4 regions of the Mixta mediterraneensis genome follow, and region 3 is predicted to be linked to each of the others. Evidence: predicted binding sites of a transcription regulator. Region 3 holds the regulator's gene; each other region holds the start of a gene.

Region 1 (5,099 bases), on a different contig from region 3:
TAACGAAAACCTCACCGACAGCGTCGTCAAAGACGCTGAGGCGATCGAAGCCTTAATGGCGGCGGCGCAGCGCGCATGAGCATAATCATTGCCGGTGGCGGGATGACCGGTGCGACACTGGCGCTGGCGATTTCACATTTAACGCAAGGCCAGCTGCCGGTAACGCTGATTGAAAGCCGCGAACCCACCAGCCGCGCGCATCCTGGCTACGATGGACGTGCCATTGCCCTGGCGGCAGGCACCTGCCAGCAATTAGCAGATATTAATCTCTGGCACAGCCTCGAAAGTTGCGCCACGCCGATTACGCATATCCATGTCTCTGATCGCGGTCACCTGGGCTTCGTTTCCATGAACGCGGAAGAATACGGTATCCCTGCACTCGGACAGGTCGTTGAACTGTTTGATGTCGGCCAACGTCTGTTTTCCAGGTTAAAGCAAGCACGCGGCGTTACTTTACGTTGTCCGGCGCGCGTTACCCAGACGTCGCGCACCCAGGATAAGGTCCGGGTGACGCTGGACAATGGCGAGCAGCTGGAAGGGGCATTATTAGTCGCTGCTGACGGTTCACGCTCTGCGCTTGCCGCGTCGTGCGGGATCCAGTGGCAAACCGAGGACTATCAGCAACTGGCGTTGATTGCTAACGTGACGACGCAACAGCCGCATCAGGGGCGCGCTTTTGAACGTTTTACCGAGCACGGCCCGTTGGCGTTGTTACCGATGTCGGACAATCGACTGTCACTGGTGTGGTGTCATCCTTTAGCCGTACGTAGCGAGATTGAAAGCTGGAGCGACAGCGAGTTTTTAATGCAGCTACAGCGTGCGTTTGGTTGGCGCTTAGGTAAATTTATCCAGACCGGCCAGCGAGAATGTTATCCCCTGGCTTTGCAGCAGGCGACGCAGCAAATTACGCACCGCGTCGCGGTAGTGGGGAATGCCGCGCAAACGTTGCATCCGATCGCCGGGCAAGGCTTCAACCTGGGGCTGCGTGATGTCATGTCTTTAGCGGAAACGCTGGCGGCGGCGCATCGTCATCAACAGGATGCTGGCAGCTACCCGGTTTTACATCATTATCAACAGCGTCGTGAGCGCGATCGTGCAACAACTATTGGCATCACCGACAGCCTGGTGCGCCTATTTGCCAATCGTCACGCCCCGCTAATTGTTGGCAGAAATCTGGGCTTACTGGCGATGGATCATCTGCCGTGGCTGCGAAATCAACTGGCCGAGCGCACGCTGGGTTGGGTTAAGCGTTAATTAAGGAACAGCGATGCAAACTTTTGATGTGGTGATAGCCGGTGGCGGCATGGTGGGTCTGGCGGTTGCCTGTGGCTTGCAGGGCAGCGGGCTGCGTGTTGCCGTGCTGGAAAAAGCGGCTGAACCACAATTTGATGCCAACGCATCGCCGTCTATCCGCGTATCAGCGATTAACGCCGCCAGCGAGCGTCTGCTGCAAAAGCTGGACGTCTGGTCGACTATTCTGTCGCTGCGTGCCAGCGCTTATCATGGTATGGAAGTGTGGGATCAGGACAGCTTCGGTTCCATCTCTTTCGATGATGAGCAACAGGGCTTGTCGCACCTGGGCCATATTATTGAGAATCCCGTCATCCACAGTGCGCTGTGGCAGCGCGCCGCTGTTTGCAGTGACGTGACTTTAATGGCGCCATCGCAGCTACAGCAGGTAGCATTTGGCGATAACGAAGCCTTTATCACCTTGCAGGACGGCAGCATGTTAAGTGCACGCCTGCTTATTGCCGCCGACGGCGCGAATTCATGGCTGCGAAATAAAGCCGATATTCCCGTGACCTTCTGGGATTATGATCATCATGCGCTGGTTGCCAATATTCGCACCGATTTACCGCATGATGCCGTCGCCCGGCAGGTATTTCATGGTGATGGCATCCTGGCGTTTTTGCCCATGCAGGACCCACATCTTTGCTCAATTGTCTGGTCGCTATCACCGCAGGAATCAAGCCGCCTGGAAACCATGCCCGCAGCGCTGTTTAATCAACAGCTGGCGGTCGCGTTTGATATGCGCCTTGGTCAGTGCCATCTGGAAAGCGAGCGTAAATCGTTCCCGCTTACGGCGCGTTATGCCCGCAATTTCGCTGCCCACAGGCTGGCACTGGTTGGCGATGCCGCTCACACTATTCATCCACTGGCAGGTCAGGGGGTTAATCTTGGCTTTATGGATGCAGCAGAATTAATTGGCGAAATTCGTCGTCTGCAACAGGACGGTAAAGATATAGGACAGCACCTGTATCTGCGTCGGTATGAACGCAGCCGTAAACACAGCGCGGCGCTGATGCTGGCGGGCATGCAAAGCTTTCGTGAAATATTTGCGGGCCATCATCCCGCGAAAAAACTGCTAAGAGATGTCGGGCTTAAGCTGGCAGACACGCTGCCAGGCGTAAAGCCTGTGATGTTAAAGCAGGCGATGGGCTTGAATGATATGCCTGACTGGCTACGCTAATCAACGTGCTTCAGAAACCAGCATTTTTGCTGGTTTTTTTATGTCTGCTTTTCGGTTGCACAATAAAAAGGCGGAGGTGCCCTTTCATTGTGCCTCGTTTGATTTATTCTAATTTTGCGCCCACATTCGCGTTACTTTTATTTATCTGAAATCGTTTTTGCCAAAGTGTTTTTTTTACATCCTGCGTAGCATTCCGCATAAATTTGCTGTGAATAAATAATATCGCTGTATTTATTGTGTAATAAATCACAAAAACATGGTTTTTTATCCTGCCTGCAATCGAAGTTGGCTACGCTATGCGTCGCGTTTCGACCCCGTTCTGCTTATGGTTAATCGCTACATTCGGTGGTAACGTCAGCGCAAAGAGAACGTTTGCGTCGGCTCGGAATGTGACGCTCGTTGTACCTCACTCGCTTCTGTACAGGATGATTATGACTCAGCAAACGCCTTTGTTTGAACAGCATCAGCTCTGTAGTGCCCGCATGGTGGATTTTCATGGCTGGATGATGCCGCTGCATTACGGTTCCCAGATAGATGAACATCATGCGGTGCGCAATGACGCCGGCATGTTTGATGTCTCTCATATGACTATCGTTGATCTGAAAGGCCCACGAACCCGTGAGTTTCTTCGTTACCTGCTGGCTAATGACGTCGCGAAGCTCACCCAGCCTGGTAAAGCGCTTTATACCGGCATGCTGAACGCATCAGGTGGTGTCATTGACGATTTGATTGTTTACTTTATGAACGAAGATTTCTTCCGCCTGGTGGTGAACTCAGCCACGCGTGAGAAAGATCTCGCGTGGATCGGTGAACATGCACAAGCCTATGGCATTTCGCTGACCGAGCGCGACGATCTGGCACTGATTGCCGTTCAGGGGCCGCAGGCACAGCAGAAAGTGCAGACCCTGCTCAGCGCCGAACAGCGTCAGGCGGTGGAGGGAATGAAGCCATTCTTTGGTGTACAGGCGGATGATCTTTTTATCGCGACTACCGGTTATACCGGCGAAGCCGGATATGAAATCGCCTTACCTGCGGGCAAAGCGGCGGAGTTCTGGCAGCGCCTGGTGGCGGCAGGTGTTAAGCCTGCGGGCCTGGGCGCACGTGACACGCTGCGTCTGGAAGCGGGTATGAATTTATACGACCAGGAGATGGATGAAGGTGTTTCGCCACTGGCGGCCAACATGGGCTGGACCATCAGCTGGGAACCCAGCGATCGCCAGTTTATTGGTCGCGAAGCGCTGGAAACACAGCGCGAGCAGGGCACTGAAAAGCTGGTTGGCCTGGTAATGACCGAAAAAGGGGTATTGCGTAACGGGTTGACTGTGCGCTTTACCGATGAACACGGTCAGCCACAACAAGGCATTATTACCAGTGGCTCCTTCTCACCAACGTTGGGTTACAGCATTGCCTTAGCGCGTGTTCCGGCCAGCGTTGGCACCAGAGCGGTAGTAGAAATTCGTAACCGTGAAATGCCGGTAAACGTCACCAAACCCATTTTTGTTCGCGCCGGTAAGCCGGTCCAGTAACTTTATTCAGGAGAGAATGGCGATGAGCAATGTGCCAAATGAGTTGAAGTATCGTGAAAGCCATGAGTGGGTGCGTAAGAATGCTGATGGCTCTTACACCGTAGGGATTACCGAACATGCGCAGGAATTGCTGGGCGATATGGTGTTTGTCGATCTGCCTGACGTTGGCGCAACTTTTGCGGCTGGTGAAGAGTGCGCCGTCGCGGAATCTGTAAAAGCGGCTTCGGACATCTACGCGCCAGTCAGTGGTGAGATTGTTGCTGTTAACGAAGCCCTGGGCGATTCACCGGAAACGGTTAATAACGATCCCTATCAAGAGGGTTGGCTGTTTCAAATTAAAGCCAGTGATGAGTCAGAGTTCGACTCGTTGCTGGATGCGGATGCCTATAAAGCGTCTATTGACGAATAATCGTTACGCGGCCTCACAGAGAGGCCGCACCTGTTGTTGCTTCCTTAGTTTCCCAGCCCGATTCAGGATTTACTGCTAATGAACCAGACTCTCAGCCAGCTTGAACACAACGGCGCATTTATTGAGCGCCATATCGGTCCTTCGCCAGAGCAACAAGCGGCCATGCTTGATGCTGTCGGTGCCAGTTCGCTGGAGGCGTTGATCGGCTCTGTCGTCCCTGCGGATATTCAGCTACCTGGCCCGCCAGCCGTAGGAGAGGCCGCTACCGAGCAGCAGGCACTGGCAGAACTGAAAGCCATTGCCAGCCAGAATCTGCGTTATAAATCCTGGATCGGTATGGGTTACAGCGCGGTGATTACGCCACCCGTTATTCTGCGTAATATGCTGGAAAATCCGGGCTGGTACACGGCCTACACGCCTTATCAGCCAGAAGTTTCACAGGGCCGCCTTGAAGCGCTGTTAAATTTCCAGCAGGTCACTATTGATCTGACTGGCATGGATGTGGCGTCCGCATCATTACTGGACGAAGCCACCGCCGCTGCCGAAGCGATGGCGATGGCGATGGCGAAGCGTATCAGCAAGCTAAAAACGGCCAATAAATTCTTCATCGCCCAGGATATTCATCCGCAAACGCTGGACGTAGTACGAACCCGCGCAGAGACCTTTGGTTTCGAGTTGATTATCGATCACGCTG
Region 2 (5,099 bases), on a different contig from region 3:
CAAAGCCATTGATGAAGCGCTGGCACAGCGGGTGCCCATCAGCGATGACCGCTGGCGCGAAGCGATAGTCACGCGCAACCCACAAATGTTGCATTTACTGGAGCAGGCGCACATGGTGGCGCAGTCAGACGTCAGCGTGTTAATTAACGGTCAAAGCGGCACTGGCAAAGAAGTGCTGGCTCAGGCTATTCATGCCGCCAGTCCGCGTGCAGATAAGCCTTTTATCGCCATTAACTGCGGAGCATTACCAGAACAGCTGCTGGAATCCGAACTGTTTGGCCACGCCAGAGGCGCGTTTACCGGCGCAGTCAGCGCACGCGAAGGTCTGTTTCAGGCGGCAGAAGGCGGCACGCTGTTTCTTGATGAAATAGGCGATATGCCCCAGGCATTGCAGGTAAAACTGCTGCGCGTGCTACAGGAGCGAAAAGTGCGTCCGCTGGGCAGCAATAACGATGTTGCGATCAATGTCCGTATCATCTCTGCCACGCATCGCGATCTGCCGAAGGCGATGGAAAAAAAAGAGTTTCGCGAAGACCTTTTTTATCGTCTGAACGTGGTGAATTTAAAAATACCAACGCTGCATCAGCGCGCCGAAGACATTCCCCTGCTGGCGAATCATCTGCTGCGTCAGGCCGCCGAGCGGCATAAGCCGCAGATACGCAGTTTCTCGGTTGATGCTATGAAGCGACTCATGGCCGCCAGCTGGCCAGGTAACGTGCGCCAGTTAGTTAACGTGATTGAGCAGTGCGTTGCGCTCAGCTCGTCGCCTGTTATCAGCGATGCCTTAGTCGAGCAAGCGTTGACGGGGGAGAACAGTGCGCTGCCAACCTTTGTCGAGGCGCGTAATCAGTTTGAACTTAATTACCTGCGCAAATTGCTACAGATGACCAAAGGCAACGTCACCAATGCGGCACGCCTGGCTGGACGTAATCGTACTGAGTTTTATAGGCTGCTGTCTCGTCACGAACTGGACGCCAGCGATTTTAAAGAGTAGTTTTCTGCCGCGAGGCGCGATAAGCCTGCGACGCCGCCAGGAACATTTATACTTGAGACACCCTTCCGACCACGGAGGGAAAGAGAAAAGGGTCTGACATGAAAAAGATCGATGCAATTATCAAACCGTTCAAGCTCGATGATGTGCGTGAAGCCTTAGCCGAAGTAGGCATTACCGGGATGACCGTGAGCGAAGTTAAAGGCTTTGGTCGTCAGAAAGGCCATACCGAACTGTATCGCGGTGCGGAATATATGGTCGATTTCCTGCCAAAAGTGAAAATTGAAATGGTGGTGGGCGATGATATTGTTGATACCTGTGTGGAAACCATCATGAAAACCGCACAGACCGGCAAGATTGGTGACGGTAAAATCTTTGTCTTTGACGTGGCGCGCGTGGTGCGTATTCGTACCGGCGAAGAAGACGAAGAGGCGATTTAACCCCGCATTCAATAGAAAAACCGCAACGGTTACCGCTGCGGTTTTTTTTATTACAGTACTTTGTATGGTCCAAAAACTTCATAATGAATGCGCGCCAGGTCCACACCCGCATCCCGTAACTGGCCGCCTGCGAACTGCATAAAGCCCAGCGGACCGCAAAGATAGAAGTGGGTGTTTACATCCTGCAGACGTGCTGGCAGCGTAGTTAAATTCATCAAGCCTTGTGCGGTAAAACGCCCGGCGTCCTGTTCTGTTGGCTGGCGATACCAGACCTGCTGTTCAAAATCATTCAGACACCCACCCGTCGCGGTGACTTCCGCAGAAAAAGCATGCTGTTCACCATTTTCAGCCGCGTGTAACCAGCTAACCGGGGCGGCATGCTGTTGTTCTGCCAAAGCATGTAACATTGCCAGCAGGGGCGTTTGTCCAACACCGGCAGAGATAAGTGCAACTGGCGTCTCAGGCGTCACTTGCATAAAGAAGTCGCCATGTGGGGGGGCCAGCTGAATCTCGTCGCCGACGACGGCGTACCGATGCAGATAGCCAGAGACAGTGCCTTGTGCTTCGCGTTTTACCGCAATGCGATAATCCTTGCCGTTGCTGCTGTTGGTAATTGAATATTGGCGAATTTGCTGGTACTCAAACGAAGCGGGATGCAGGTAGACGGTGAGATATTGCCCTGGCTGGAAGGCAGCCACCGCGCCGCCGTCAACGGGCGTGAGTGTGATGCTTTTAATTACCGAACTTTGCTCCTCAATGGCGCTAATGCGAAACGCACGCGTTCCCCGCCAGCCACCACGTTGTTGTTCTGAATCCTGATAAATGGCTTCTTCGCGCTGGATAAACACCTGTGCCAGTACGCCGTAAGCACGTCCCCATGCCGCCAGGACTTCATCACCGGGATTTAACAATTCTTTAATCGACGCCAGTAAATGCTCGCCCACAATAGCGTATTGTTCGGGCTGAATATTCAGACCGGTGTGTTTTTGCGCAATCTTTTCCACCGCTGGCAGCAGCGCGGCAAGGTTTTCCAGATTTGCACCATAAGCACAAATCGCATTGAACAACGCTTCACGCTGAGCGCCGTTGCGCTGGTTATTTATATTAAAGACGTTTTTCAGTTCGGGATGATGTGACAGCATGCGATCATAAAAATGCGCGGTAAGCTTTGGACCACAGGCCGCAACGGCAGGAAGGCTGGCTTTCACAGTAGCGATAGTTTGTGCATCAAGCATAAAAAGGACCTCGTGTTTATAAGTTGCATTTTAAATGCATCTTAATGATATGACCTCGGTTTGTAAATAACCCGCTCTTTTTTCAGGGTAATAGAGTGGCAACTTTTCGGTGCAAAATGAAAAGTTTTCCACCAAACCTGAATAAAAATTGTGTCGCGCTGGGCTTGCAAAACAGCGTTAAAATCCTTTAGCAGAAAGGGGCCAATCGTTTGCGTAAAAAGAGGGGATTCACGCTACCTTCACCCATTAAAACGGTTTACACTGTGGGCCTTCGCCCCTTGCGGGGGCTTAAACTGCCGTTAAAAAGATAGCTGAGTCAGGAGATGCGGATGCTAAAGCGTGATATGAACATTGCCGATTATGATGCCGAGTTGTGGCAGGCGATGGAGCAAGAAAAGGTGCGTCAGGAAGAGCATATTGAATTGATTGCTTCTGAAAACTACACCAGCCCGCGTGTTATGCAGGCGCAAGGCTCGCAGCTCACCAACAAATATGCGGAAGGCTATCCTGGTAAACGTTATTATGGCGGCTGCGAATATGTTGACATCGTTGAGCAATTAGCGATTGATCGGGCAAAAGCGTTGTTTGGCGCTGATTACGCGAACGTGCAACCGCATTCCGGTTCTCAGGCTAATTTCGCGGTTTACACTGCGCTGCTGCAACCCGGCGACACCATTCTGGGTATGAACCTGGCACACGGTGGTCACCTGACGCACGGCTCACCGGTAAACCTGTCCGGTAAACTGTACAATGTGGTGCCTTACGGCATCGATGAAACCGGCAAGATTGATTACGACGAACTGGCTGAACTGGCGAAAACCCATAAGCCAAAAATGATTGTGGGCGGTTTCTCTGCTTATTCTGGTATCTGCGACTGGGCAAAAATGCGTGAAATCGCAGACAGTGTTGGCGCTTATCTGTTTGTTGATATGGCGCACGTGGCGGGTCTGATTGCTGCTGATGTTTACCCAACGCCGGTTCCACACGCTCATATCGTTACTTCAACGACGCACAAAACCTTGGCGGGTCCGCGTGGCGGTCTGATCCTCGCTAAAGGCGGCGATGAAGATCTGTATAAAAAACTGAACTCCGCAGTCTTTCCTGGAGGGCAGGGTGGTCCACTGATGCACGTTATTGCAGGTAAAGCGGTGGCATTCAAAGAAGCAATGGAACCTGAGTTCAAAACTTACCAGCAGCAAGTCGCGAAAAATGCAAAAGCGATGGTGGAAGTGCTGATTGAACGTGGCTACAACATCGTTTCCGGTGGTACTCACAACCATCTGTTCCTGATTGATCTGGTGAGCAAAAACCTGACCGGTAAAGAAGCGGATGCCGCGCTGGGTCGCGCTAACATTACCGTGAACAAAAACAGTGTACCTAACGATCCGAAGAGCCCATTTGTCACGTCAGGAGTACGTATCGGTACGCCGGCAGTGACACGCCGTGGTTTTAAAGAAGCAGAAGTGCGCGAACTGGCTGGCTGGATTGCTGACGTATTGGATAATATCAACGACGAAGCGACCATTGAACGCGTTAAGCAGAAAGTGCTGGATGTCTGCAGCCGGTTGCCGGTTTACGCATAAGCGATTACCCGCTGAGCAAAACAGACAAAAGGATGGCGAAAGCCATCCTTTTTTACTGCTGTACATTCTATTGCGCTGCCAGGCCGTGGCTATGCTTGCTGCAATGACGCACTCTTGCTGGAAGGAATATGGAAATCGGCTCCGCCAAATGGCTCGGATTAAGTTATTTCACCTACTTTTTTTGTTATGGCATTTACCTGCCTTTCTGGGGCGTGTGGCTAAAAGGCGTTGGCCTGGAGGCTGAAAAAATCGGTTTGCTGCTCGGCTGCGGCATGGTTGCGCGTTTTGTTGGCAGCCTGTTGATCGCTTCGCAAGTTCGCAATCCGTCTCAACTGATTACCGCATTGCGTGCGCTGGCGTTAATGACGTGTCTGTTCGCTGTCGGTTACTGGATAGGGCAGCAATGGCTGTGGCTACTGCTGCTGATGGTGGGTTTCAATCTGTTTTTCTCGCCACTGGTGCCGCTTAGCGATGCGCTTGCGGCAACCTGGACACAGCAAATTGGTCTGGCTTATGGTCCGGTGCGACTCTGGGGATCGCTGGCGTTTGTTATCAGCTCGGCGTTAACCGGCATGCTGGTTAACGCGTATTCATCGCAGGCTATTCTGGCGTTGTTAACAATTGGCGCGATTAGCATGCTGGCAGGAATGATGCTTTCGCCAGCCACACAACCGCAGGGTAGCGAACGACAGGGCGCAGCCGATGGCGGATGGGACGCCTGGCGCGTGTTATTGCAAGCGCGCGCAGTTTGGCGCTTTATGTTATGCGTCACGCTGTTACAGGGCGCGCATGCCGCTTATTACGGCTTTAGCGCTATTTGGTGGCAAGAGAGCGGCTACTCAGCCTCCGT
Region 3 (5,099 bases):
TCCACCTCGACCAGACAATGCATTTCCACGTTGAACCTTTTAAAGGGGCGTTATTACATCCCGAGGCGTTAGCGTTTACCGGCATTGACCCGCACAATCCTCTGCGTGGTGCCGTTAACGAATATGACGCACTGCATGCCATTTTTAAAATGGTGCGAAAAGGTATCAAAGATACCGGCTGCAATCGCGCCATTATGGTGGCGCATAATGCAACCTTTGACCTCAACTTTATGAACGCCGCCGCCGGGCGAGCGAGTCTGAAGCGCAACCCTTTCCATCCTTTTGCTACTTTTGATACCGCTGCGTTAAGCGGATTAGTCTTAGGTCAAACGGTATTAGCGAAAGCGTGTAAAGCGGCAGGCATGGATTTTGACAGTACCCAGGCGCATTCTGCGCTCTATGATACCGAACAAACCGCGACGCTGTTTTGTGAACTGGTTAATCGCTGGAAGCGGCTTGGCGGATGGCCTTTGCCGTTTGCGCAAGGAGATGTGGCAGAGAACACCGCTGACTAGCTGACAGTAAAAAGGCCGACTGTGGTCGGCCTTTCGTATTATTCCGCTTCTTTAAACTTCTCAGCGGTTTCTTTGATTAGCGATTGCAGTTCGCCACGCTGGAACATCTCAACAATAATGTCACAACCGCCGACCAGCTCGCCATCAATCCACAGCTGTGGGAAAGTTGGCCAGTTCGCGTATTTCGGCAGTTCCGCACGAATGTCTGGATTCTGCAGAATATCCACGTAAGCGAAACGCTCACCGCAGGCTGACAGCGCCTGCACCGCCTGAGCAGAGAAACCACAGCTCGGCAGTTTCGGCGAACCTTTCATATACAGCAGGATCGGGTTTTCTGCGATCTGGCGCTGAATTTTTTCTACAGTACTCATAATTGCCTTCCTTAATTCGTCATTTCGTGTTTGTTTATTGTAGCGACTTCGTCCCCGGACTGAAAACGGGATTTTGCAGCCGCTGAGGTTAAATCGCCACGCAGGTTGCTTCGTTTAGTCAGCGATAATTCTCTGTTTCACAGACTGGCATGGATACATTAATAATTAGCAATAATTTCGCTGATATAAACCACTGAAATTGCACATTTTAACCCCAAATTAACGCGGCGAACAGATTAATAGAAAAAGGACTTACTTTTTTAAAAAAAACTGGTCTAAAATTGCTTCGGCCCTGATCGCGGATCAGAATTTTCTAACTCTGTTATGGCCTTTTTAACCTGACAGCACAACTTATAACCGGACTATGCGTTTACTGATTACGCTTTTCATCCTGGCTTTTGCCCAACTGTTTTTTAACGTCGCCTCTGCTTCCCCGCAGATGCCGGTTAATGCCAGTCAGCATAAAGCAGAGAAAAAAAGTGCGCGTGAAGACGAGCGGCGCAAGCGTCGTCCGGTGAAAAGTACCGTGAAGAAATCTCGCCAGGTTACCGTTCAGAAACTTAAACTGAAAAAAAAGCGAGCGGCCGTAGCCGCAGTTAACGCCGCCACTCAAAAAAATACGCATAAACTTTCCAGCAAGCGTCACGGTCAATCTCGATCAACGAAAATCGTGAATGAAATTAATGACATCAGCACCCTCAGAATGAGCAAATCTCACCGTCAGCGTTATCAAAAAGCGCGCGCAACCGCGATGGCGAAATTAATGGGACAGCTGGGTAAACCGTATCAATGGGGTGGCGTATCGCCGCATACCGGCTTTGATTGCAGCGGCTTAGTCTGGTACGCCTACAAAGATTTACTGAAGTTCAAAATTCCCCGTACCGCGAACGAAATGTATCATCTGCGTGATGCAGCACCGGTTAAGCGCGAATTGCTGGAGAAAGGTGATCTGGTCTTTTTCCGTATTAACGGACGCGGCACCGCCGATCACGTTGGCGTCTATTTAGGCAACGGTAAATTTATTCAGTCGCCGCGCACCGGCAAAGACATACAGATTAGCGCATTGGGTGAAGATTACTGGCAGCGGCACTATATTGGTGCGCGTCGTATGATGACGCCAAAAACCATTCGCTGAGGTATTTGCCTTCGCAGGCAGAAGAAGCCGGATGACAGAGTGGCCCTCCCAGGCAGACGCTCCGTTATCCGGCTTTTGTATTAGTGCAGAATGGCGGTAAAGCTAAATGCCAGAATCATTAGCAGCGCTGCGCCGCTCGTCATCAACGCCAGTTTTATATCGGTACTCATCACCTCTCCTTAGCCACACAGATTGTAGGGATACTGCATTTTCCCATAAGGTCCGGTAAAAATCTCGTTTTATCCGCTCAGCCTTGTTAGAATCCTGTTTTTGTTGCGCAACATGCGCAACATGCGCAACGTCGGTTCCGTTCACCGTCTTTTTTGGCATTTTTACCTATCCAGACGCCAGATCACAGGCAAAAAAATTGCATTTTGGTGGGCAAAAACCTCAGCCGACGCAATCGTTTAACATGATACTTATCAATAGGTTAAGATAAGTTCAGGAGTCTCTTTTTCATGGCAACAATTAAAGATGTGGCGAAACGAGCGGGAGTATCGACCACCACCGTCTCACACGTCATCAATAAAACGCGTTTTGTGGCAGAAGAAACGCGCAATACCGTCTGGCAAGCCATCAAGGAGCTGCACTATTCGCCAAGCGCTGTGGCGCGTAGTCTGAAAGTTAATCACACCAAAACGCTGGGATTGCTTGCGACTTCCAGCGAGGCGCCTTACTTCGCAGAAATTATTGAAGCCATTGAAAATCACTGTTTTGAGAAAGGTTACACCCTGATTTTAGGTAACGCACACAATGGCTTGCATAAGCAGCGTGCTTATTTATCAATGATGGCGCAAAAGCGCGTCGATGGTTTATTAGTGATGTGTTCCGAATATCCAGACGATCTGTTGAAGATGCTGGAAGAGAATCGAAATATTCCCATGGTGGTCATGGACTGGGGCGAATCACGCGCTGACTTTACCGATACCGTGTTGGATAACGCTTTCCAGGGCGGCTATCTTGCCGGGCGCTATTTGATTGAACGCGGCCATCGCGATATTGGAGCGATTCCCGGACAGTTAGAACGTAATACCGGCGGTGGGCGTCATGCAGGCTTCTTAAAAGCCCTTCAGGAAGCCAACATCCAACCGCGTGCTGAGTGGATAGTCCAGGGAGATTTTGAACCCGAATCAGGTTATCAGGCCATGCAGCAGATTCTCTCGCAAAAACAACGCCCGACAGCCGTATTTTGTGGCGGCGATATAATGGCGATGGGGGCCATTTGCGCAGCAGATGAAATGGGCCTGCGCGTACCGCAGGACATTTCCGTTATCGGCTATGACAACGTACGCAACGCGCGCTACTTCACCCCGGCGTTAACTACCGTACACCAACCCAAGGCGCAGCTAGGTGAAAAAGCGCTGGAAATGTTGTTGGATCGTATTACCAGCAAACGCGAAGAGTCACAAACCATTGAAGTCCATCCGACACTGATTGAACGCCGCTCGGTAGGCTACGGCCCTTTTCGCGATTATCGCCGTTAATTCTCGCTTAACCATTCCTGATTAAGTGTTTGCGCATCACCTAAATAGCTGAGCAACCAACCCAGCGCCGGTGATGCGCGATCTTCTGCCCAACTCACGCAGCACGGACTCTCTGGAAAAGCCATCGGTAGCGTTAGCTCGACAAGCTTACCGGCGTCAAGTAGTGGACGAGCCAGATGCCCTGGCACCATCGCTACACATAAACCTGCCAATACACAATCCAGCCCGGTTTGCCATTCCGGCACCACCACCCGACGCTGATTATCTAGCGTCCAGGTCATACGCCGCGGCAGCGCGCGCGACGTATCTTCCAGGACAAGTGACGGCCAGCTACGCAACGTATCATCATCCAGCTCACTGGCGAGCGTTAAAGGGTGATCGCGCTGAACCACGCAGCGCCAGTTAATTGCGCCCATATCCTGAAAGGCGAAACGTCCTCCCACGGGAATGGCCTGCGTAGCGCCAATCGCCACGTCGACGCGGCTATCTGCTAAGGCGTCCCATACCCCATTGAATACTTCATAACTGATGATCAGTTCCATATCGGGGAAATGGCGGTAAAAATCTTTCACCAGTTGTCGCGTTCGCTCAGGTTTTACAATGCAATCAATCGCAATGCTTAACTGGCCCCGCCAGCCATTTGCCAGCTGCTGACATTGACGCCGGGTCGCAAGCATTTTTTTGATAACACTTCGCCCTTCCCGGACAAAATGTTCACCGGCTGGCGTTAAAACCACTTCACGATGATGACGTTCGAATAACGGCACCGCCAGCCAGGTTTCAAGCTGGCGTACCGTATAGCTAATGGCAGAAGGTACACGATGTAGCTCTTGCGCAGCGGCGCTAAAACTCCTGCCCCGTGCTACCGCGTCCACGACTTCAAGCGCATATTCGGACCACATAATCTGCCTTCAAAAATTTTAACAGGTTAAGACAAATATTAGCGTTTCACAGCGTTTAATGCACCTTCTACACTCTGCCGCGTTCACTCTGCAAAAATGAGAATCAGATGTTATCAAATAAAGGATTTATCCCTTACCTCGCCTTACTCAGCATGCTGGGCTTTCTGGCAACCGATATGTACCTTCCCGCTTTCGGCGTGATGCAGCAAACCTTTGCTACCTCGCCTGGCATCATTAGCGCCAGTATGAGCTTATTCCTTGCGGGCTTTGCCTGTGCGCAACTGTTCTGGGGCCCCATATCAGACAGGATCGGGCGAAAACCGGTTTTACTGGCAGGTCTGGCGATCTTCGCCTTTGGATGCGCAGGGATGTTGTGGGTTACGGACGTCATTTTTATGTTGGCGCTGCGTTTTATTCAGGCGGTGGGAGTGTGTGCTGCCGCAGTCAGCTGGCAGGCTTTGGTGGTTGATCGCTATCCGCAGGCGCGTGCGAATAAAGTCTTTGCCACCATTATGCCTTTAGTCGCGCTTTCGCCGGCGTTAGCGCCCCTGTTTGGCGCATGGCTTATCAGCCATTTTCACTGGCGTTCAATTTTTTTAGTGTTAATGGTCATTGCTCTGGTCCTTATTGCCGTTACTTTGCGTTTACCCGCCAGATCGACAGACATCAGAGAAAAGCATCGCCAACCGGGC
Region 4 (5,099 bases), on a different contig from region 3:
GCGAACGATGCAAATTCTGTTAGCTAATCCGCGCGGATTCTGCGCGGGTGTTGACCGGGCAATCAGCATTGTCGAGCGTGCATTAGAGATGTATGGCGCGCCAATTTACGTCCGGCATGAAGTGGTACATAACCGCTACGTGGTTAATAGCTTGCGCGAGCGCGGCGCGATCTTTATCGAAGAGATTAGCGAAGTGCCAGATAACGCGATTTTGATTTTTTCAGCACATGGCGTTTCACAAGCCGTTCGGGCTGAAGCGAAGGCACGTAATCTGACCATGCTATTCGACGCTACCTGTCCGCTGGTAACCAAAGTGCATATGGAAGTGGCACGTGCCAGCCGTAAAGGCGTCGAAGCCATTTTGATTGGACATGCCGGTCATCCCGAAGTGGAAGGCACCATGGGGCAATACAACAATCCCAATGGCGGTATGTACCTGGTGGAATCACCGGAAGATGTCTTCAAATTAGCGGTTAAAGACGAAAGCAATCTCAGCTTTATGACGCAGACGACGCTGTCGGTAGATGATACATCTGACATTATTGATGCGCTGCGCCAGCGTTTTCCGGCAATTATTGGTCCACGCAAGGATGACATTTGCTACGCCACTACCAACCGTCAGGAAGCAGTGCGTACCCTGGCGCGTGATGCTGAAGTGGTATTGGTGGTTGGATCTAAAAACTCTTCTAACTCGAATCGTCTGGCGGAGCTGGCTCAGCGTGCCGGTAAACTGGCGAAGCTGATCGATTCCGCTGACGACATTCAGGAAGAGTGGGTAAAAGGCGTCGATTGCATTGGCGTAACTGCGGGTGCCTCAGCGCCTGATATTTTAGTACAGCAGGTTATTCAGCGCTTACGTGAACTTGGCGGTGAAGCCGCGATTGAGCTGATTGGTCGCGAAGAGAATATCGTGTTTGAAGTACCAAAAGAATTGCGGGTTGACGTGCGCAACGTGCAATAACGCTGTGGTACTACTGTCTGTTAAGGGCCGACTTTGTTCGGCCTTTTTGCTTTTTTAAACCCCACTGACGTGCGGTTCCATCCGATGAGATTGCTTTTACTGATAATCAATCGCGTCTGGCATAAAATTCTTATTATCCCTGATTAATGGTGGCGTGACTGTTAACTCATCGTTAACCTGATTACGCTTTGCATGCATAGTTTTGTTTTAGGAATGAATAAATATGAAAAATATCCGCATTGCCATTGTGGGCGCGCCGGGACGTATGGGACGCAACCTGATTCAGGCAACGCAGCAAACGGAAGGCGTGATACTGGGAGCGGCGCTGGCTCGCCCAGGTTCTTCCTTAATCGGCAGCGATGCTGGAGAACTGGCGGGCATCGGCAAATCTGACGTAATTATCGCTGATGATCTGCTTAGTGTGATTGATGATTTTGACGTGCTCGTTGACTTCACTCGCCCGGAAGGAACGCTGGCGTATATGGCAGTTTGCCGTGAGCATAAAAAAGCGATGGTAATCGGCACTACCGGTTTTGATGACGCGGGCAAAGCAGCCATCCGCGCCGCCGCTGAAGAGATTGGTATCGTGTTTGCCGCTAACTTTAGCGTCGGCGTCAATCTGGTATTAAAACTGCTTGAGAAAGCGGCCAGCGTTATGGGTGATTATGCGGATATTGAAATTGTTGAAGCGCATCATCGCCACAAAGTTGATGCGCCATCAGGAACGGCATTAGCGATGGGCGAAGCCATTGCTGACGCAATGGAGTGGGATCTTGCGGAACACGCAGTATACGCACGTGAAGGGCATACCGGTGAGCGTAAACCGCAAACTATCGGGTTCGCCACTGTCCGGGCGGGGGATATTGTCGGTGAACATACGGCGATATTTGCAGATATTGGCGAGCGTGTTGAGATTACCCATAAGGCTTCAAGCCGGATGACCTTTGCAAAAGGCGCGGTTAAAGCTGCATTTTGGCTAAAAGACAAAAAATCCGGACTTTACGATATGCGGGATGTGCTGGATTTATCGATGTTGTGAGTGTTGTGTACCATCGTGATGTGGTTGTTTCAATCATTAATTGCTTGATTGAAAAAGGGTAATGTTATCATTACCCTTAATTTTATCTTAAAATGGCTATCTGGCGATGAAATAATGCTTAGATTGCTATTTTATAGAGTATAGCCCTGATTTTTTCAGTTTAAACTGTTATTTTTGACCAAATGGTCAAAAATAATGATGCGAAAGATCCGTTTTCTTGTTTATGCCGACTGGCAAACGGTTATTTCTCCGAGTTTTCCCCTCTTTTTGCCGCTTATCCCCGTTTTAACCATCAGAAGCCTGAAAATAACAAAAAAATTTTGCCTTAGGGTAGACAAGCCAGAGGGCGATCATTAGAATGCGCGCAATTTGCCAAAAATCGATAGTTCAGGCGGTTTTTGCATTGATTCAGGTAACGATTATGAATTAATATGCATATATTGTGACTGTTTATTCCCTGGAGGATGTTTTGATTAAGTCAGCGCTCTTGGTTCTGGAAGACGGAACCCAATTCCACGGTCGGGCCATCGGGGCAACGGGGTCGGCAGTGGGGGAAGTCGTTTTCAACACGTCAATGACTGGTTATCAAGAAATCCTCACTGATCCTTCCTATTCCCGCCAAATCGTTACTCTCACTTATCCCCATATCGGCAATGTTGGTGCTAATGCCGCCGACGAAGAATCCAGTCAAATTCATGCTCAAGGGCTTGTTATTCGCGATCTGCCGCTGATTACCAGTAACTTCCGTAGCGAAGAAGGTTTATCTGCCTATTTGCAGCGTAACAATATTGTGGCCATTGCTGATATTGATACGCGTAAGCTGACCCGCTTGCTGCGTGAAAAAGGCGCACAGAATGGCTGCATCATCGCAGGTGATACCCCCGATGCCGCGCTGGCGCTGCAAAAAGCGCAGGCGTTTCCAGGCCTGAAAGGGATGGATTTGGCGAAAGAAGTCTCAACCAAAGAGCGTTATGTCTGGCAGCAGGGCAGCTGGACATTAAACCACGGCCTGCCAGAGCAGAAAAAAGCAGAATCGCTGCCTTATCATGTGGTTGCCTTTGATTACGGCGTCAAGCGTAACATCTTACGCATGCTGGTTGATCGCGGCTGTCGCCTGACCGTTGTTCCGGCACAAACTTCAGCGGAAGAGGTGCTGAAACTGAATCCGGATGGCATCTTCCTTTCCAACGGCCCTGGCGATCCGGAGCCGTGTGATTACGCTATTGAAGCTATCCAGGCTTTCCTGAAAACGGATATTCCGGTTTTCGGTATCTGTCTTGGCCATCAGCTGCTGGCGCTGGCAAGCGGCGCTAAAACGGTGAAGATGAAGCTGGGTCACCATGGCGGTAACCATCCGGTTAAAGATTTCGACAACAACACCGTAATGATTACCGCACAGAACCACGGTTTCGCTGTTGATGAAGCCAATTTACCCGATAATCTGCGCGTGACGCATGTCTCCCTGTTTGACCAAACCGTGCAGGGTATCCATCGTACTGATAAACCGGCGTTCAGCTTTCAGGGACACCCAGAGGCCAGCCCAGGCCCGCACGATGCAGCGCCGTTGTTTGATCACTTTATTGAATTGATCGACGCATTCCGTTCGAAAGCGAAGTAATCAGGAGCCAATCATGCCAAAACGTACAGACATAAAATCCATCCTGATTCTTGGCGCCGGTCCGATTGTGATTGGCCAGGCCTGTGAATTTGACTATTCCGGCGCGCAAGCATGTAAAGCGCTGCGCGAAGAGGGTTACCGCGTCATCCTGGTAAACTCCAATCCGGCGACGATTATGACCGACCCGGAAATGGCGGATGCGACTTACATCGAGCCGATTCACTGGGAAGTGGTACGCAAAATCATTGAAAAAGAGCGCCCGGATGCGGTGCTCCCCACGATGGGCGGCCAGACAGCACTGAATTGTGCCCTTGAACTTGAACGTCAGGGCGTGCTGGAAGAGTTCGGCGTGACCATGATTGGTGCGACCGCTGACGCCATTGATAAAGCTGAAGATCGTCGTCGTTTCGATGTCGCGATGAAAAGCATCGGTCTGGAGACCGCGCGTTCGGGTATCGCTCACTCCATGGAAGAAGCGCTGGCGGTGGCCGAAGACGTCGGCTTCCCATGCATCATTCGTCCTTCTTTTACCATGGGCGGCACCGGTGGTGGCATTGCCTACAACCGTGAAGAATTTGAAGAGATTTGTGAGCGCGGCCTCGATCTGTCGCCTACTAATGAGCTGCTGATTGATGAATCACTGATTGGCTGGAAAGAGTACGAGATGGAGGTGGTGCGTGATAAAAACGATAACTGCATCATCGTCTGCTCAATTGAAAACTTTGATGCGATGGGGATTCATACGGGTGACTCCATCACCGTAGCGCCCGCTCAGACGCTGACCGACAAGGAATACCAAATCATGCGTAACGCCTCAATGGCGGTACTGCGTGAAATCGGGGTAGAAACGGGCGGCTCCAACGTGCAGTTCTCGGTGAATCCGAAAAATGGCCGTTTGATTATCATCGAAATGAACCCACGTGTGTCACGCTCATCGGCGCTGGCATCAAAAGCCACTGGCTTCCCGATTGCCAAAGTGGCCGCCAAACTGGCGGTCGGTTACACCCTCGACGAACTGATGAATGACATCACCGGGGGGCTGACACCAGCCTCGTTTGAGCCGTCTATCGATTACGTTGTGACCAAGATCCCACGCTTCAACTTCGAAAAATTTGCCGGAGCCAACGATCGCCTGACCACTCAGATGAAGTCGGTTGGCGAAGTCATGGCGATTGGCCGCACTTTCCAGGAGTCGATGCAGAAAGCGCTGCGCGGACTGGAAGTGGGCGCTCATGGCTTTGATCCGAAAGTGAACCTTGATGACGCCGAAGCTTTAACGCGCATCCGCCGTGAGTTGAAGGATGCGGGTTCGGATCGTATCTGGTATATCGCCGATGCGTTCCGGGCAGGTATGTCAGTCGATGGCGTCTTTAATCTGACCAATATTGACCGCTGGTTCCTGGTCCAGATTGAAAAGTTGGTGCGGCTGGAAGATCAGGTTGCACGTGAAGGGGTGAATAGCCTTAATGAAAACTTTTTGC

The links. Region 3 encodes PurR, which represses purine synthesis genes. Its sites were predicted from a motif close to CANGCAAACGTTTGCNTG; they were not measured.
Region 1: a site for PurR is predicted at 2,832-2,849, ahead of gcvT (glycine cleavage system aminomethyltransferase GcvT). Genes of this name have one in related genera too.
Region 2: a site for PurR is predicted at 2,865-2,882, ahead of glyA (serine hydroxymethyltransferase). Genes of this name have one in related genera too.
Region 4: a site for PurR is predicted at 2,231-2,248, ahead of carA (glutamine-hydrolyzing carbamoyl-phosphate synthase small subunit). Genes of this name have one in related genera too.

Annotation. Positions count from the first base shown of each region.
Region 1 is NZ_JASUAZ010000003.1:53,957-59,055, forward strand. Features, by position in the region: gene pepP (Xaa-Pro aminopeptidase) at 1-79, shown strand, start outside; gene ubiH (2-octaprenyl-6-methoxyphenyl hydroxylase) at 76-1,254, shown strand; gene ubiI (FAD-dependent 2-octaprenylphenol hydroxylase) at 1,268-2,470, shown strand; gene gcvT (glycine cleavage system aminomethyltransferase GcvT) at 2,902-3,996, shown strand; gene gcvH (glycine cleavage system protein GcvH) at 4,019-4,405, shown strand; gene gcvP (aminomethyl-transferring glycine dehydrogenase) at 4,484-5,099, shown strand, end outside.
Region 2 is NZ_JASUAZ010000002.1:74,601-79,699, forward strand. Features, by position in the region: gene glrR (two-component system response regulator GlrR) at 1-994, shown strand, start outside; gene glnB (nitrogen regulatory protein P-II) at 1,093-1,431, shown strand; gene hmpA (NO-inducible flavohemoprotein) at 1,482-2,666, opposite strand; gene glyA (serine hydroxymethyltransferase) at 2,996-4,249, shown strand; gene QRY16_RS02175 (3-phenylpropionate MFS transporter) at 4,378-5,099, shown strand, end outside.
Region 3 is NZ_JASUAZ010000010.1:110,689-115,787, reverse strand. Features, by position in the region: gene rnt (ribonuclease T) at 1-515, shown strand, start outside; gene QRY16_RS09225 (Grx4 family monothiol glutaredoxin) at 554-889, opposite strand; gene QRY16_RS09220 (C40 family peptidase) at 1,251-2,021, shown strand; gene cydH (cytochrome bd-I oxidase subunit CydH) at 2,102-2,191, opposite strand; gene purR (HTH-type transcriptional repressor PurR) at 2,480-3,505, shown strand; gene punR (DNA-binding transcriptional activator PunR) at 3,502-4,407, opposite strand; gene punC (purine nucleoside transporter PunC) at 4,515-5,099, shown strand, end outside.
Region 4 is NZ_JASUAZ010000015.1:24,848-29,946, forward strand. Features, by position in the region: gene fkpB (FKBP-type peptidyl-prolyl cis-trans isomerase) at 1-27, shown strand, start outside; gene ispH (4-hydroxy-3-methylbut-2-enyl diphosphate reductase) at 8-961, shown strand; gene dapB (4-hydroxy-tetrahydrodipicolinate reductase) at 1,185-2,000, shown strand; gene carA (glutamine-hydrolyzing carbamoyl-phosphate synthase small subunit) at 2,470-3,618, shown strand; gene carB (carbamoyl-phosphate synthase large subunit) at 3,632-5,099, shown strand, end outside.